DNA from 3 places in the Saccharophagus degradans 2-40 genome. Region 3 is predicted to be linked to each of the others. Evidence: predicted binding sites of a transcription regulator. Region 3 holds the regulator's gene; each other region holds the start of a gene.
The links. Region 3 encodes LexA, which represses DNA repair genes until DNA is damaged. Its sites were predicted from a motif close to ACTGTNTNTANANACAGT; they were not measured.

Region 1 (6,161 bases), 1.2 Mb from region 3:
GTAACAACTTGTATGGCTAAGCTTATGCGTGAAAGCTCACCGCCGGATGCAATTTTGCTGAGTGCTTTGGGTGCTTGGCCTGGGTGTGTAGAAATAAGAAACTCTACCTCTTCGTTGCCGTGGCGATTAGGTTTGGTGGTGGCCGCAGGCAGCGAGATATCGAAGAGGGCGTTTTCCATTGCTAGCTGCTTAAGTTTTTTGTTTACTTGGGTGCTTAGTTTCTTTGCTGCTTGCGCGCGCTTTTCGCTGAGCTTAGCTGCGTAGGTATCGAATTCTGCCTTGGTTTGGGCGGCTTCTTGCTCAAGCGCTTCTAATTGGTCGTCACCGCTGCGCAGGCTGGCAAGTTCGTCAGCTAGTGACTGGTGTAGTGCAATAAGTTCTTCTGGCTGTATGCGGTGTTTGCGGGCTATGTCGTATATTACCGTCAAGCGCGCTTCTACTTCAGGCAGGCGCGATGCATCGTCTTCTATGCTGTCGGTGTGGTGGTCTATTTCGCGTTGGGCTTCCTCTACGTGGATGCTTGCACTGCGAAACAAGCTTTCGGCTTCTTCTAAATGCTTAGACTTGCCCGGCAGTTTACTTAGTATGTGTATAGCTTGGTGTAAGGCCGCGTTTAAGCCTTGTTCATCGTCACTGCACAGTGCGCTAACTTGTTGGCAGCCCTGTTGAATTTCTTCTGAGTTAGCGAGCGTTTTCTGTTCTTCTTCGAGTGCCTCAAGCTCGCCCTCTTGTAAATCTAATTGGTCTAGCTCTTCTACTTGGTAGCGCAGTAATTGAAAGCGCGCGTTAATTTCTTCGCTGTTGTTGCGCACCTGTTCAAGGGTTTGATTGGCTGTGTGCCATTGGTTAAAAGCGGCTTTTATTTGCTTAACCAAATTTTCATTGCCACCAAAATCGTCCAATAAGCGGCGGTGGGTGCTGGTTTTTAGCAGCGATTGGTGTTCGTGCTGGCTGTGAATATCAATAAGGCTTTCGCCAAAGCTGCGCAGCTGCTGCAGAGTAACCGTGTGGCCATTTATGTAGGCGCGTGACCTGCCTTCGGAGGTAACGACACGTCGCAATATACATTCGTCGCCTTGGTCTAGGTCTTGCTCTTCGAGTTGCTTGCGAGCAAAGGGTAGGGCCTTTAAGCAAAAGCTTGCGTGTATATCGGCTTTTTTAGCGCCGGGGCGCACTTTATCTGCGTCGGCTCGGTCGCCAAGGGCCAAGGCAAGGGCGTCTAGGGTGATAGATTTACCCGCGCCGGTCTCGCCGGTAACGGTGGTAAGGCCTGGTTGCAGTTCAAGATCGAGCGTATCAACAAGGGTGAAGTCACTGATATGCAGGTGGGTAAGCATGGTTTTTGGCTCACAGTTAAGGGGTATGGTTATTTATACAGTGGTTTTGAATTGCTTGTAAAGTGCTTTTTTGCTCTTGAATGTTGAGTGGGTGCCCCCATATTCCATGCAGTTCGTTAGGGTGTGGCCTTTTTTTGGCTTTTGCGCTCAACAGTTTCAACGCTTATTTGGTTAAAGGTTTGGAGAACACAGTGACTAATCACGAACAAGATCAACAAGATAATTCGGAACTGCTTGATGATGATCAGGTAACCCTAGAGTCGCAGCAGGCTGCAGACTCCGGCGCAGAAGCTCCTGCTTCAGACGACGTTGCGGCACTACAAGCCGAAATAGCGCGTTTGAATGAAGAGTTGCAAACCACTAAAGAAAACGCCTTGCGCGCTGCCGCCGAAGCGCAAAACGCGCGTCGCAGAGCCGAGCAAGATGTAGAAAAGGCCCATAAATTTGGTTTAGAAAAGTTTGTTGGCGACATTTTACCTGTTGCAGACAACCTAGAGCGCGCAATCGACGCAGCTAAAGCTGAAGGTGCCGATTTAGGTGTGGTGGTAGAAGGTGTTGAGCTAACGCTTAAAACTTTAGTAGATGGTTTGAAGCGCCATAAGGTTGAGCAAATAGACCCTCAAGGCGAGCCCTTTGACCCGCAATTGCATCAGGCTATGACAATGATCGAGCAGCCAGATGTAGAACCCAACACCGTAATCAATGTATTCCAGCGTGGCTACACCCTGCACGGTCGTTTGGTGCGCCCAGCTATGGTGGTGGTATCTAAAGCGTAAGAATTTCTTACTTTAAATGGTTTTAGCCCTTGAATAATTCTCGCTAGAACCAATATTGCAAGTAGCGAATATTACTAATCGGGTAGGTTTCAAAAAGAGCTTACCCTTGTTAACGATTGAAATGCCCAGCGCCAGGCGCTGGATACAGATACAAAAGGTGGAGACACAAAATGGGTAAAATTATTGGTATAGATTTGGGTACAACTAACTCGTGTGTATCCATCTTAGAAGGTAACAAAGCAAAAGTAATTGAGAACTCTGAAGGTGACCGCACTACACCTTCTATTGTTGCATTTACTGAAGACGGCGAAATTCTAGTAGGTCAGAGCGCTAAGCGTCAGGCTGTTACTAACCCGCAAAACACCTTGTTTGCCGTTAAGCGTTTGATCGGTCGTAAGTTTACCGACGACGTTGTACAAAAAGATATTTCCATGGTGCCGTACAAAATTATCGCGGCAGATAATGGCGATGCATGGGTAGAAGTGAAAGGCGACAAAAAAGCACCGCCTCAAATTTCTGCTGAAGTATTGAAAAAAATGAAGAAAACCGCTGAAGATTACTTGGGCGAAACCGTTACCGAAGCGGTTATTACGGTACCTGCGTACTTCAACGACTCTCAGCGTCAAGCAACTAAAGACGCCGGTAAAATTGCTGGTTTAGACGTTAAGCGTATTATTAACGAGCCTACAGCAGCGGCACTGGCTTACGGTATGGATAAATCCAAAGGCGACAGCACTATTGCTGTATACGACCTAGGTGGTGGTACTTTCGATATTTCTATCATCGAAATTGCCGATGTAGATGGCGAGCACCAGTTCGAAGTACTTTCTACTAACGGTGATACTTTCCTTGGTGGTGAAGATTTCGATTTGCGCTTAATTGAATACTTGGCAGAAGAGTTTAAGAAAACAAACGGTATCGATTTACACAACGATCCGCTTGCATTGCAACGCTTAAAAGAAGCGGCAGAGAAAGCCAAAATCGAGCTTTCTTCTAGCCAGCAAACAGAAGTTAACTTGCCATACATTACTGCCGATGCCACTGGCCCTAAACACTTAGTAGTGAAGCTTTCGCGCGCTAAGTTAGAGTCTTTGGTTGAAGAGCTTGTAAACCGTTCTTTAGAGCCGTTAAAAATGGCTATTAAAGACGCTGGCGTTTCTGTAAGCGACATCGACGACGTAATTTTGGTGGGTGGTCAAACCCGTATGCCAATGGTGCAGGCTGCTGTTGCCAAGTTCTTTGGTAAAGAGCCACGTAAAGATGTAAACCCAGATGAAGCAGTAGCAATGGGTGCAGCTATTCAAGGTGCGGTACTTTCTGGTGACGTTAAAGACGTATTGTTGCTAGACGTAACCCCATTAAGCTTGGGTATCGAAACCATGGGCGGTGTAGCAACGCCATTAATCGAGAAGAATACGACTATCCCGACTAAAAAGTCGCAAGTATTCTCTACTGCAGACGACAACCAAACAGCTGTAACTATTCACGTAGTACAGGGTGAGCGTAAGCAAGCGTCGCAGAATAAATCGTTAGGTCGTTTCGACTTGGCGGACATTCCTCCTGCACCACGCGGCATGCCACAAATCGAAGTTACTTTCGATATTGATGCCAACGGTATCTTGAATGTGTCTGCTAAAGATAAGGCTACAGGTAAAGAGCAATCTATCGTTATTAAGGCTTCTTCTGGCTTAAGCGATGATGAAATCGAAAAAATGGTGCAGGACGCAGAAGCTAACGCCGATGCGGACCGCAAGTTCGAAGAAGTTGTGACTGCGAGAAACACGCTGGAAGGGCTTATTCATGCAACCAAGAAAACGCTTGAAGAGGCGGGTGATAAGGCGACGGCAGACGAAAAATCTGCAATCGAAAGCGCAATTGCAGAAGCCGAAGAAGCAGCTAAAGGCGAAGATAAAGATGCGATGGAAGCGGCTACTAAAAAGCTAACTGAAGCATCTAGCTCTCTTGCTCAAAAACTGTATGCAGAGCAAGGCGCTGCGGGTGCAGGTGCAGCAGGCGCTGCTGATGCCGCCGCAGATCAGCCAGCAGACGATGGCGCAGTTGACGCTGAGTTTGAAGAAGTAAAAGAAGACGACGGCAAGTAAGTTGCTGTTTGTTAACCCTTGTTAAGTGCCAAAAGGCGCTTACTTATAGGGCCGAACGACTAAACGCGGGCCTGCCCGCGTTTATGTTTTGTAGCTAATATTTATTAATTCCACCAGGCTGTACCACTTAGCCTTACGACGAAGCCAATACAAACATGTCTAAACGCGATTACTACGAAGTGCTGGGCGTCTCTAAAGATGTGAGTCCGCAAGAGTTAAAGAAAGCTTACCGCAAGGTGGCTATGAAGTATCACCCGGATCGCAACTCGGATGATCCCAACTCTGAAGATAAATTCAAAGAGGCAAGTGAAGCCTACGAAGTGCTTTCTGATGCGCAAAAACGTGCAGCTTATGATCAATATGGTCATGCAGGCGTAGACGGTAATGCAGGCATGGGCGGCGGCGCTGGTGCAGGGAATTTCTCAGATATATTTGGCGATGTATTCGGCGATATATTCGGTGGCGGCGGTGGCCGTCGTCGCGGTGGGCCATCGCGCGGCTCCGATTTGCGTTACACCTTAGATTTAAGCTTAGAAGATGCCGTAAAGGGTACAACGGTTAAAATCCGCGTGCCCACTTTGGTTAGTTGTAAGCCCTGTGGTGGCTCGGGTGCCAAACCCGGTACTAGCCCGCAAACATGTACTACCTGTGGTGGTCATGGGCAGGTGCGTATGCAACAAGGCTTCTTCTCGGTACAACAAACATGCCCTAACTGTCGCGGTCAGGGCAAAATGATTACCGACCCGTGTAAAGAGTGTCACGGTCACGGTCGCGTTGAAGAAACTAAGACCCTTTCTGTTAAGGTGCCACCCGGTGTGGATACCGGCGATAGAATACGTTTGGCAGGTGAAGGCGAAGCGGGTGCCGATGGCGGCCCAGCAGGTGATTTATATGTACAGGTAGACGTGCAAGATCACGCATTCTTCCAGCGCGAAGGGCGCAACTTGTATTGTGAAGTGCCCATTAGCCTTTTCGATGCCTGTTTAGGTGGTGAGCTAGAAGTGCCCACGCTAGACGGTCGCGTTAAACTTAAAATTCCGGCAGAAACTCAAACCGGCAAGTTATTCCGTTTACGCGGTAAAGGGGTAACACCTGTACGCGGCGGCGCAGCAGGGGATTTGATGTGCCGAGTAATTATAGAAACACCGGTTAACCTCACTAAAAAGCAAAAAGAGTTACTGGAAGAGCTTAAAGCCAGCATGAAAGGTGAAAAAAATTCGCCCAAGCAAGAGAGTTGGTTTGAAGGTATGAAAAACTTTTTTGGTGATTTGAAAATGTAAGTCAGCGCGCGAGGGTGTACCCTCGCGCATTCTTTGCCCGGTATTGGGTTCCTTTCTGTAGGCTGCACACCATGAAATTCTTGGCCAATATTTTTCTTAAGGGCCTGCTCGTTGTTTTGCCTCTTGTTATTACCTTTGGTTTACTGTTTTGGCTGTTTAACGGCGCCGAGCAAATGCTGCGCATACCGCTGCAAGCTGTACTGCCCAGCGGGTGGTATGTACCGGGCATGGGGGTGATATCGGCATTTGGTTTGATTTTTGTTTGCGGCATTCTTGTTCAAAACTACTTTACTAAGCACTTGTTTGCACTGTTGGAATGGGTGCTTGGCAATATACCTGTTGTAAAAACGCTTTACGGCAGCGCGCGCGACCTGATGCATTTTGCTATAGGCAACAAAGAAAAAGACATGCAAAAGGTGGTGTGTGTCACTTTTCAGCCCGGTGTGCGCCTAATTGGCTTTGTTACCAACGAAAACGCAACGCTTAATACTGAAACCGGCTTGCTCGCGGTATACTTTCCAATGAGCTTGCAAATGGGCGGCTATTTAGCATACGTGGATAAAGACAAGTGTGAATGGTTGGATATCCCAGTAGATAAGGCTATGCAGCAGGTGCTAACCGCTGATATGACGGCAAAAAACACTAAATAGAGCGCCAAGCGGCGTG
Region 2 (6,161 bases), 2.5 Mb from region 3:
ATTAGGCGAAGAGTATCCACCGTTTTGCTGCCTATACCGCGCGTTGGCGTGTTAATAACCCGCTCAAAGGCGGCATCGTCTTGGCGGTTTAAAATGAGTCGACCATAGGCCAGGGCATTTTTAATTTCTAGGCGCTCGTAGAATCGCTGACCACCGTATATGCGGTACGCCATGCCTTCGCGAATAAACGCTTCTTCTAGCACCCGCGATTGAGCATTCGAGCGATACAGCACAGCAACGTCTTCGCGAGCGCCGCCATCTTTCACCCATTCAGAAATGCGCTCGACGATATAACGCGCTTCATCTTGCTCATTAAATGCAGAATATAAATCGATAAGCTCGCCATCGGCGCCCGATGTCCACAGTTTTTTACCCAGTCGCTGCGAGTTATTGGTAATAACCGCGTTGGCGGCTTCCAATATGGTGCCCGTAGAACGGTAGTTTTGCTCTAAGCGAATGGTGTTTACGTTTTTAAAATCTACTTCAAACTGCTGAATATTTTCTATTTTGGCACCGCGCCAACCGTAAATAGATTGGTCGTCGTCACCTACCGCCGTAATACAGCCCTCTGGCCCTGCCAGCACCCGCAACCAGGCATACTGTACCGAGTTGGTATCTTGAAATTCGTCCACCAGCAAGGCGCGAAAACGGTTTTGGTAGTGTTTAAGCAACGTGGGATTTTTTAACCACAACTCGTGGGATCGCAATAGCAGCTCGGCGAAATCCACCACACCAGCACGCGCGCAGGCTTCTTCGTAGGCGGCGTATACCTGCTTCATGGTGGCAAGGAACGGGTCGTGCCCCTCTTGAATATATTGCGGCCGAATACCTTCGTCTTTTTGACCGTTAATAAACCACTGGGCTTGCTTGAACGGGAAGCGACTGTCGTCAATTTGCAGCTCTTGATAAACGCGCTTAACTACGCGCAGTTGATCGTCGCTATCCAATATTTGGAAGTTTTGTGGCAAACCGGCTTCTTGCCAGTGGGCCTTTAATAAGCGGTGAGCAATACCGTGGAAGGTACCTACCCACATACTGCGCACGCCACTAGGGCCTAAGCGCTCACCCATAATCTCATCTAGGCGCGAACGCATTTCGCGCGCGGCCTTATTGGTAAAGGTTACCGCCATAATCTGGTGGGGCGAAAGGCCTTCCACCTGAATATGCCAGGCGATACGGTGCACCAGCACTCGCGTTTTACCGCTGCCAGCCCCCGCAAGCACAAGAATATTACCCAGCGGGGCGGATACCGCTTCGCGCTGGGGCTCATTTAAACCGTCAAGTAAGTAAGATACGTCCATGGCCGGCATTGTACCTTATTCGCCCAAGCTGGCGAGAGGAAACATGTATAAATAGACAGCAATTTCAATTAATCCCTACTAATCTCAGCCCAAGATTGGGGCAATACAGCTTAGGCACCCACTTTCCACTCACCGAATAAAGTTAAAATTGCGGCTTTCGGGCTTTATTTAACTTGAAGAGATAGCTAGGATGGGCCACCCAACTTTAGGTTTACGCGCTGGAACAGGCTCCATTTAATACCGTTATGCTAAAACGCCTTACCTACATACTGCTCGCCCTGTTTGCCCTGCAAACAACAATGGCTATGGCAGACGCCCATCAGTGGCACCAGCTAGGTAACGCGCTAGAGGCCGACAAGCACCTTAGTGATAATTCTCTACACACCGTAAACCTTAAAGGCGCCAGCCAAGCTAGCGACTCTGGTACATCGGACTGTCACAACTGCGATCATCACTGCTGCCACGGCGCTCACGGCACGCCCTTTGTTGGTCGCGAGCTAGTATTAGTTATAAGCTCACCCACAATACAAATTCCGCAGCACGCTACTGCCGCCCCCATTAATCGCAGCACCAGCCTTTACCGCCCTCCCATTCTTTAGTTTTCGCACCCCAAAACCGCCTTTTAATTGGCGCGTACGCAATTAGCGCTACAAATAACGCTACAAACTTTTGTTAAAACTAAACTGCAGGATAACTCCATGCACTTAATACGCTATTTATTGGTGTTTGCCGCCACCTTGTGCGCGGTAACTTTTGGCACCGCACACGCTCAAACGCTAACCTTGCCTCAGGCAATAGAAAAAACGCTTAGCCACAACCCGCAGCTGCGCGGCTTTGAATTTAAACATAAGGCGCTAACCGCGCAGCGTAAGCAAGCACAACTAAAACCACAATTTACTTTGGCGCTAGAAGCCGAGAATTTTGCCGGCAGCGGCGAAATTGCCGGTACGGATTCGGCAGAGATTACATTGGCGCTGTCATCGGCAATTGAACTTGGCGACAAGCAAAACGCCCGCATTACCGTTGTCGATGCGCAACAACAATTAGCCTTAGCGCAACAACAAATTGAAACCCTAGACGTACTTGGCAATCTTTCGCGCGATTTTATAAATGCACTGGCACTTCAAGAACAAGTAAGCCTTGCAAACTATTCTGTACAACTCGCACAAACAACTCTCACTAGTGTAACCAAGCGTGCAGAATTGGGCGCTGCACCAGAAGCCGATGTACTGCGTGCAAAAGCGGCGCTTAGCCAAACTAAGCTGCAAGCGCAAACACTGAAAACCGAATTAACAATACGCTTTACTCAACTCGCTAAAAACTGGGGCGAACCTGCAGCTAGCTTTAACAGAGTACAAGGTGAACTCTATACCTTTGCACCCGCGCAAACCTGGCAAAACTTGCTTGCTAGTATTGAGCAAGGCCCCGCAATTGCGCAGCTAACCAGCGAGCAGCGTATTGCCAAGGCCCAGTATCAATTAATAAGTAGCCAAGCGAGTAGTGACATCGAATGGCAGCTAGGCGTTCGGTCTTTTGCATCAACCGGCGACACGGGTTTAGTCGCCGCGGTGAGCATGCCGCTTGGCAGTAGCAAGCGAAATCGTCATTCAATGAATGCCCAGCAAGCCAAACAAGATGAGCTTGTCTATCAACAACAACATCAAAAACTGCAACTGCAGGAAGTGTTATTTAAAGCCTACCACCTGCGCAACAACGCAATTAACGCTGCACATACACTACAACAAAACATACTGCCCAACTTGCAACAGGCGCTGGCGCTTACTCAGCAAGCCTACGAGAGTGGACGCTACAGTTACCGCGATTGGTTAGCCGCACAGCAGGATTTACTTGAAGCAAATCACCAACTCATTCAAACCGCCGCAGATGCACACAATCAACAAACAATGATTGAACAGCTAACTGGGCAAGCGCTGCCAAAGCACTAAATAATTACGGATTAACAACTATGAAAAACTACAACAAGACGTTTTTAATACTTTCTATGCACGCATTGCTCTATACCGGTATTACAAATACTGCCCATGCCGAGCAAGCAGGCCACAACCACCAAACAGAAGACGTAAAACATCATTCTCACCATGAGCACGAACACGAATCGTTAGAGCAATATTATTCGCAACAACATAACGATAAACACGACCACGCCGATACTCACGAGCACGCACACAAGCAAGATTCACATAACGAGCACGATGATCATAAAGATCACGAAGATGAGCATCATCACGACGACGAACACCACCACGATGAAAGCTCTACTATTCCCGCCGCACTAGCAAAACAGGTAGGCATTAAAACCAGCAGCGCAGGGCCTGTAACTTTACACCACCAAACCATCAGCTACGGCACGTTAACAACCGCACCGGAGCAACTTAGCCATGTACGCGCTAGGTTTGCCGGCGTAATTTATTCGGTTAAAGCCAATATTGGCGATTATGTACAACAAGGGGATGTGCTTGCTGAAATAGAATCGAACGAAAGCCTTAAACGTTATGCCATACTCGCCCCCATCAGCGGAACGATTATTCAACGCCACGCGAACGCAGGCGAAATGACAGGTGAACAAGAGCTATTTTCTATTGCACGGTACGACACACTGTGGGCAGAACTAAAAGTATTCCCCGCGCAAAAACAAAAAATTAAAGCAGGGCAAGAAGTGCATATTGTTTTAGCAAACACCACCATTGCAGCCACTATTAACCACTTGGTACCGGCAGGTGATAATAAACCCTATGTATTAGCGCGCGCAGAAGTAAGTAACACCCATGGCGACTTATCGCCCGGCGTGCTAGTAGAAGGCCGCATAACCACAGAAACACACACGGTGAACTTAGCCGTAGCCAATGAAGCCATTCAAACCCTGCCGGACGGCACCGGCGTATTTGTGCAGCAAGGCGATAGTTACACCTTTAAACCTCTACAACTTGGCAAAACCGATGGCCGCTTCACCGAAGTGCTAGCCGGTTTGCACGCAGACGAACATTACGTTTCGCAAAACAGTTTTTTGATAAAAGCCGATATTTTAAAAGCCGGCGCCGAGCACGTTCACTAACCCTATTGCGATAAGTAGAGATGAGCCCATTATGATTGATGCCATTTTACGCCTCGCTATAGAGCGGCGAGTGCTTATATTAAGTTTTATTATTGTAATTGTTAGCGCCGGCTTATGGAGCTACCAAAAATTGCCTATCGATGCCGTACCCGATATAACCAATGTGCAGGTTCAAATAAATACCGAAGCGCTTGGGTACTCCCCAATTGAAACCGAGCAGCGTATTACCTACCCCATAGAAAACGCATTGGCGGGTATACCTAAGCTAACTTATACACGCTCTCTATCGCGCTATGGCCTATCGCAGGTAACCGCTGTATTTGAAGACGGCACAGATATTTATTTTGCACGCAACTTAATTAACCAACGTTTAAGTGCGTTAAGTAATAGCCTACCTGCAAACATAGAGCCTCAGCTAGGACCAATTTCTACCGGCCTCGGCGAAGTATTTATGTACACAGTACAGGCCGAGCCCAACGCCACACTTGCCAACGGTAACCCCATAGACGCAATGGCATTAAGAGAAATTCAAGACTGGATTATTAAACCGCAATTAACACGGGTAAAAGGTGTAGTAGAAGTAAACAGTATTGGTGGTTACAACAAGCAATACCATATTACCCCACAGCCTCAAAAGTTATTGCAATTTGGCATTAGCCTGCAACAACTTGCCACAGCACTAGAAAACAACAACCTAAACACAGGTGCAGGTTACATTGAAACTAACGGCCAACAGCTTTTGGTGCGCTCGCAAGGTCAACTGGAATCACTAGACCACATTAAACAGGTTATTGTTCATCAAGTAGATGGTGCCCCAATACGTGTAACAGACATTGCCGAGGTTGCCATTGGCAAAGAATTACGCACTGGCGCTGCCACTCAAAACGGCAAGGAAACTGTTTTAGGCACTGCCATGATGCTAATAGGCGAAAACTCCCGCACAGTTGCGCGCGATGTTGCCGCCGAGTTACAAAATATTCAGCTATCGCTACCTCAGGGTGTTTACACCGAAGCGGTATATACCCGCACCACGCTGGTAGATAAAGCAATAAATACAGTTACCAAAAACTTACTAGAAGGCGCACTACTGGTAATTGCGGTTTTATTTTTTCTATTGGGGAATATTCGTGCCGCGCTTATTACTGCGGCCGTTATCCCGCTCACTATGCTCGCCACTATTACTGGTATGGTACAAGCCGGCGTATCCGCAAACCTAATGAGTTTGGGCGCGTTAGACTTTGGGTTAATAGTGGATGGTGCCGTTATTATTGTAGAGAACGCAGTACGGCGTTTATCGCTGCACTACAAGCAACACCCACAACAGCTGCCGCTACGCGAAAGGTTAGAGCTTGTCTATCATGCAACTAACGAAGTTATTCGGCCCAGCCTATTTGGCGTAGCCATTATTACTGTTGTGTATATTCCTATATTTTCACTTACCGGTGTTGAGGGAAAAATGTTTCACCCTATGGCCGCAACAGTAGTTATCGCCCTGCTTGCCGCTATGATTTTTTCTCTTACTCTTGTGCCAGCAGCAGTAGCACTTTGCTTGCGCAAACCGGTGTCAGAAAAAGAAAGTGTCGTTATTACTCAAAGTAAAAAAATCTACCAACCGCTGCTTAAACGCGCGATAAAAGCGCCCAAGATTGTTTGCGCATCGGCAACATTACTTGTTACGTTTTGCATATGGCTAGCCACCACACTGGGCACAGAATTTGTGCCAAGGCTAGATGAAGGCGATATTGCCCTGCACGCTATGCGTATACCTGGTACCGGTGTAGACCAAG
Region 3 (6,161 bases):
CATCAAAAATATCATCTACTAGCAAAACTGTTTTGCCTTGCAACTCTATTTTAGGCTCAGCAAGTAAAGCTAAGGCACCGCCTTGGGTACCATTGCCGTAGCGTGTAGCGTGAATGTAATCGACTTCTATAGAGAACTTAAGTTTCGGTAACAACTTGCCCGCAAAAACCATAGCACCATTCATAATAGTAAGTAGCGCCATATCTTTAGCTGGTACGCCACTCTCACTTATATAATCGGCAAATTCATTGTTTAGAGAATCGCCTATTTTTGCTATGGAAGCTTCAACTTGCTCTAGTGTGTATAAACATGTTGCCGTTTTAATGGCATTTTCGAAATTAGATACATCCATTCGCGTTTAGTTTTCCGCCTGCATTAATTGTATTCCATCGGGAACATGTAGCGTTGAGGTTGGGAATGCACATTCAGCCTCATGCTTTTCAATAATTTTTAGCACTTTCAACAGCACGTCTTGTTTAATTTCGTGAAATTCAATCCAATCTGTTGTGTGCGTAAAACAATAGATGAAAAAATCCAGCGATGAAGAAGCAAAACCGTTGAAATTAACAATAAGCGTATTATTGTGATCAATCGCCTCATGCTCTACCAGCATCGCTTTTACATCAGCCACAATACCCGCCATTTTAGTGGCGTCGTCGTAGCGAATACCCACGGTTTCGTAGATGCGCCTGTGCTGCATACGCGATGGATTTTCTACTGAAATTTGAGTAAAGGTTGCATTGGGTACGTACAGTGGGCGCTTATCGAAAGTACGAATACGCGTTTGACGCCAACCTATATCTTCTACTACGCCTTCTATATTTTTATCTGGCGAACGAATCCAATCGCCAACAGCAAATGGTCGATCTAAGTACACCATTAACCCGCCAAAAAAGTTGGCAAGTAGGTCTTTCGCCGCAAAACCTACCGCTATACCGCCAATGCCACCAAAGGCTAACACGCCCGAAATACTGTAGCCCAGCGACTGCAACGCCACCAACATCGCGGTAATAATTACCGATATACGCAATAATTTACCCAGCGCCATAGCCGTGGTTCTATCCATAGGCTGACGACTGTATTCAGGGTCAATTAAGTTTTTTTCTGCTTTGGAGATAAACCCCGTTACAAACCAAGTAACAATTACGATATAGCCTACGTGGCGAACCGTGGCAATGGCCTCTAAAATGGCCGACTCGGAGTGCTTTGAGGCAATTGTTGCTGCAGTTGTTAAGCCAAGTACCCATACAAACCATTTTGCTGGCGCTGCCAAAGAATGAAAAAACGCATCATCCCAAAGGGTTTTGGTTAACAGCGACTTTTTCTTGAGCTTGTTTAAAAAGGTACTTACTACTAGCGCAACAATAAGGGTGCAAAACACAACAATAAAAACCTCTGCAATCCAAAGGTTTTCTTTGCCTGCTAGCTCCCCTAACCACTCTTGCAGCGTAGATTTAAAAGCGTCCACTATTTACTCCATCAATTAAATTCATTTGCCTCAACTTTAAATTAAGGAACCTCTGATTAAGCAAGTGCTAGTAATGCTTCTTTGGTTTCTTGCCAGCGTTTATTATTGTGTAAATCATAAATAGGTTGCGCCCCTGCTTTCCCCCGCATTCTGGTCAATCGAATAGAGGTAGAATAGTTGCCGTTATCTGCCAATGTCTGAATAACCTCAAGGGTGGCCTCGCGATTGTTGCAAACCAATAATGTGTCGCAGCCAGCGCTCATTGCTTTTATGGCTCGCTCCCCGAAGCTACCCGCCACGGCGGCACCTTCCATCGTCAAATCATCACTAAAAATTACACCGTCGTAGGCCATTTTATCGCGCAATATTTTTTGCAGCCAAACAGAAGAAAAGCCAACGGGCTGATCGTCAACCTCTGGGAACAATATATGGGCAGGCATTACAGCATCAAGCTTACTTTGCAACTTAGCAAAAGGCATTAAATCGAGCTGCTCTATAGCTTCGAGCGAGCGATAATCCACTGGCAGCTCTAAATGGCTATCGGCACGCACACTGCCATGCCCAGGAAAATGCTTACCGGTACAAGCCATACCTGCTTGTTGCATACCGTCTATAAATGCACCCGCTAGCGCAGTAACAGCTTTGGGGTCTGAAGAAAAAGCTCTATCGCCAATAATGCTGCTAAAACTATCATCCACATCCAATACTGGTGCAAAGCTAATATCTATGTCGTAAGCGCGAAGTTCACTAGCCATTAACCAGCCGGTATTACAGGCAAGCGCAAGGGTTAACTCGGCACGAGCTTTATAAGCGCTGGCAAATACTTGCATAGCTGGAATGCGGGTAAAGCCTTCCCGAAAGCGCTGCACCCTGCCACCCTCGTGGTCAACAGCAAGAATTATATCTGCCCGTACACTGCGAATTTGCTTAACTAGCGCGTCAAGCTGTGAAGGGGTTGAATAGTTACGGGTAAACAGTATTAACCCGCCAATTAGCGGGTTCTTTATTAGCGCTATATCTTCATCGGAAAGAGTTTGACCGGCAATATCCGCAATAACTGGACCAAGCAATTGATTGTTAGTCTCCAACATTTAGCATCCCCACTAATGATGGAATCATTAGCTCTATGGCCGCATCGAGAGCGGTATCTTCGTGGTAGTCAGCATTTAAAATGCCGCGAATAGAATCGTAACTAGAAAGCGTAAAAACCGCAGCACCAAGCATAAAATACAAACGCCAATAAAAAGTAACATTCGACATTTCGGGCAAGGAGCCTTTTAACGCGTGGGTAAAACGCGTATAGGTACCGCCAAATTGCTCAATAATACTTAGCCTTAAATGCTCTTGCGATTGGGAATAAGCCAAACCAAGCAGTTTCATAAAGCGCTGCGGTGGCTCGTTAATCTCTTCGGTTACCGCCTTGAAGGCGGCAAACAGATGCCGTAGCAACACATCTGGGTTGGGCGACTGCTGCCCAGCATGCTCATAGTCATCCAGCCTGCGGTCTAGTTCTTTACAAAACGGAGTCATAAACCGAGTAAAAACCGCTTGAATAAGCTCCTTTTTAGACCCGAAATGGTAATTTACCGACGCCAAATTTACGTCTGCCATGCCAGTAATCGTACGCAGGGAAGTCTCCGCGAAGCCTCGTTCGGCAAATAAAATCGTAGCGGCGTTCAAAATACGATCAACCGTCTCGTTTTGCGCCATAAAAACCGCCCTGAATGTTATCGTTTTAATCGGCGCAAACCATACGGTTTAACCTCGGATCATGTCAAGAAAAGCCCTTCAAATTACAGGGTTTATAATCGTTTAGGCGCCTAACGAACATAAACCGGTATTTTTAACTAAATGCCTCCCAGAACCTCTAGCTTTAGATCATTTTTTTATCAGCCCCTACGGTGATATTCCCAGACCGTTACATGGCCGCTACCCCTGCCGCACACCAGCAGCCGTACTTTTTTAAACATAACAATCGCTTAGTAGTAAAAGCTAATAACCCATATGAGATTTGGCACCACCCTATTTTGTTAGCGCGCTTTATACACCGCCATTCACTGTTCGCAAAGTCGCCCGACCGGTGATAACTTTAAAGCAGGATGACAGCACAATCTTACCAAAGTAACTCTATCAAGGAGCACGCACACTAAACGCAATCAAGTCGGAGATCGACAATGGCCTCATACTACCCACCTATAAACAGCTGGTACGAAGACCTCACCAACGCCCAATTGTTCGAAGTCGTCGCTATAGACGAAAAGAGCGGCACCATAGAAGTACAATACCAAGATGGCGATATTGATGAATTTGATATTGAGTCGTGGGGCCAAATGAGAATTATCCAAGCGCAAGCTCCCACCGATGAAGCCGGCGCCTACGGGTTAGACTCTGAAGACTTCTGGTCAGACACCTCCGATTTTGAAAACAACGACTACATGAACCCCATTGAACTAATAGAGCCGGATGGCTTTGTGGGGTTCGACGATATGTAGCCCCCAAAATAGGAATTGCGATTGAGGGTTGCCAAACCGAATTTACTGTATATAATCACAAGTACTGTATATTCATCCAATCGCATTTACCCTAGGGGGAACCATGTACAAATTGACAACGCGTCAACAGGAAGTACTAGACCTAATAAAAAGTCACATAGAAGACACCGGTTACCCACCTACTCGGGCAGAAATAGCCAATCAACTCGGCTTTCGCTCTGCTAATGCGGCCGAAGAACACCTTAAAGCCTTAGCCCGCAAAGGCGCTATTGAAATGGTACCAGGTGCATCGCGCGGTATTCGCTTACCAGAAACCATTCAAGGCATTCCATTAATTGGCCGAGTGGCGGCAGGTAACCCAATTTTGGCAGAGCAGAATATTGAAGATTACTGCGACGTCCCCCCCGACTTTTTCTACCCTCAAGCAAACTACCTTTTAAAAGTACAGGGTATGAGTATGCGCGATGCGGGTATTTTAGATGGCGACTTACTTGCTGTGCACAGCACAACACAAGTAAAGAATGGCGATATTGTGGTAGCCCGTATAGAAGATGAAGTTACGGTTAAACGCTTTAAGCGCGAACGCAACAACGCAACCATCCAATTACTTCCTGAAAACCCAGACTTCAATATTATTGAAGTGGATTTACGGGATGCAAACTTTTCTATTGAAGGCCTAAGCGTAGGCATTATTCGTCGAGAGTTATAATTATGGCCGCACAACTTTCTTTACTCGCAGCTCTACCCGAAACCAAACCAAGTAACGCTGGTATTACCGAGATTATTTTGTCTGAATTTGGCGACGATCAATCGGCAATACTTTTGCCAATGCTTGCGCACTTAACCAACAAGTGTAACGACCGCTGGCTAACTTGGATTGCGCCCACCGGTATTAGTAAAACGCTTTTGCAAGAATACGGCTTTAATCTTTCTAGGTTACGCCTTATTCACCCAAGCAAAACAATAGGTAAAACTGGCGCCCTACTTTGGGATGCCCTGGCTAATGGTTGCAGCCATACAGTAGTGTGCACCGCCCACGATTTAACAGATCAAGACTGCAGGCAATTAGAAAGCGCAGCTATTCAAGGCAATACTCGCGGGCTTTTATTACGCAACAGGCAAGCACAGTAATTCACACTAATTAATGAAACACTGCAGCGCCACACAACACTTTTAAGGCGTAAGGCTTAGCTTAAACTTTACCTTAAAAGAGCAAGCCCAAAGAAAACATATAAGAACTAGCAGCGCATATATTTGAAAATTTAGCTCGTAACCTTGAAGAGAAACTAGTGATTAGCGGCTAATTACACCATGTCATTTATGGCACCACAACTTAGGTGGCATTAACGACATCAATAACGCTAATGATATCTATGATATTAATGACATCAATGAAGAGTAGGCTCACCTTCCAGAATGGCAGTAGCGGCTTCTTCCTCTACGAGCTGAGGGTCGGTTAAATCACCCGCCGCCTGCAAGCCAGCTTCAATCATGGCTTTTGCTACTTCTAATTTTGCTTCGTTTAAAAAATAAAGAGACTCTTCCGAGAACCGGATAGACACAAGCGGCTCTAAGCCAGACTCTTCATCCACCTCATCAGCTCGCTTTAACGCAATTTCGCCGTTTGGCATTTCAACAATTTCATATAACGTAGACATAGAATGTCGGCACAACTCAATTCATGTGTTTGGATGGCTATTCTACCAAAGTAGGCTTTATTTATCTGCCCATTCACGGCTAAATCTCAAATTACCATCGCAAACGCCTAAACAAAGCAAAGCAAGTAACAAAATACTAGTATTCCGATGAAACTTCACGCTGATCACGAATTAACCCTGCACATTGGTCACGTATACCCTGCAATATAGCTAATTCAACATTCAACCAATGCGTTTCGCGCTGCGCGCCCAAAGATACCGCAATGATATTTTCATCCGCAGGAGCCGGAACAGGCTTGGGTTCAAATAAGCTAGGCTCTATTGCAGCAATATGGGCTAACCAAGAAGAATCATCGCGCGCCAAATCGCGCAACTGCTCATACCTAAAGTCTGCCCCTACGCCATCTCCCATTGCCAATAGCTTAGCCAATATAGCGTTTACACTCACAGGCAGCGTTTCATCCTCAACTAAACCAATCTCTTTTGCATACAAGCACAGCCCTGTACACAACTGCATGATACCGGCCTGCTTACACGCGTGCG

Region 1: a site for LexA is predicted at 1,362-1,379, ahead of recN (DNA repair protein RecN). Genes of this name have one in related genera too.
Region 2: a site for LexA is predicted at 1,344-1,361, ahead of uvrD (DNA helicase II). Genes of this name have one in related genera too.

Annotation. Positions count from the first base shown of each region.
Region 1 covers NC_007912.1:3,460,149-3,466,309, reverse strand. The annotation lists gene recN (DNA repair protein RecN) at 1-1,337, opposite strand, end outside; gene grpE (nucleotide exchange factor GrpE) at 1,529-2,113, shown strand; gene dnaK (molecular chaperone DnaK) at 2,284-4,215, shown strand; gene dnaJ (molecular chaperone DnaJ) at 4,371-5,495, shown strand; gene SDE_RS14295 (DUF502 domain-containing protein) at 5,567-6,145, shown strand.
Region 2 covers NC_007912.1:4,764,008-4,770,168, forward strand. The annotation lists gene uvrD (DNA helicase II) at 1-1,301, opposite strand, end outside; gene SDE_RS21645 (hypothetical protein) at 1,547-1,900, shown strand; gene SDE_RS19670 (TolC family protein) at 2,000-3,247, shown strand; gene SDE_RS19675 (efflux RND transporter periplasmic adaptor subunit) at 3,268-4,374, shown strand; gene SDE_RS19680 (efflux RND transporter permease subunit) at 4,406-6,161, shown strand, end outside.
Region 3 covers NC_007912.1:2,277,775-2,283,935, reverse strand. The annotation lists gene SDE_RS09370 (hypoxanthine-guanine phosphoribosyltransferase) at 1-352, opposite strand, end outside; gene SDE_RS09365 (mechanosensitive ion channel family protein) at 359-1,468, opposite strand; gene nagZ (beta-N-acetylhexosaminidase) at 1,525-2,559, opposite strand; gene SDE_RS09355 (TetR/AcrR family transcriptional regulator) at 2,546-3,178, opposite strand; gene SDE_RS09350 (DUF6763 family protein) at 3,643-3,960, shown strand; gene lexA (transcriptional repressor LexA) at 4,064-4,669, shown strand; gene SDE_RS09340 (cell division inhibitor SulA) at 4,672-5,091, shown strand; gene SDE_RS09335 (hypothetical protein) at 5,349-5,618, opposite strand; gene SDE_RS09330 (DUF6586 family protein) at 5,755-6,161, opposite strand, start outside.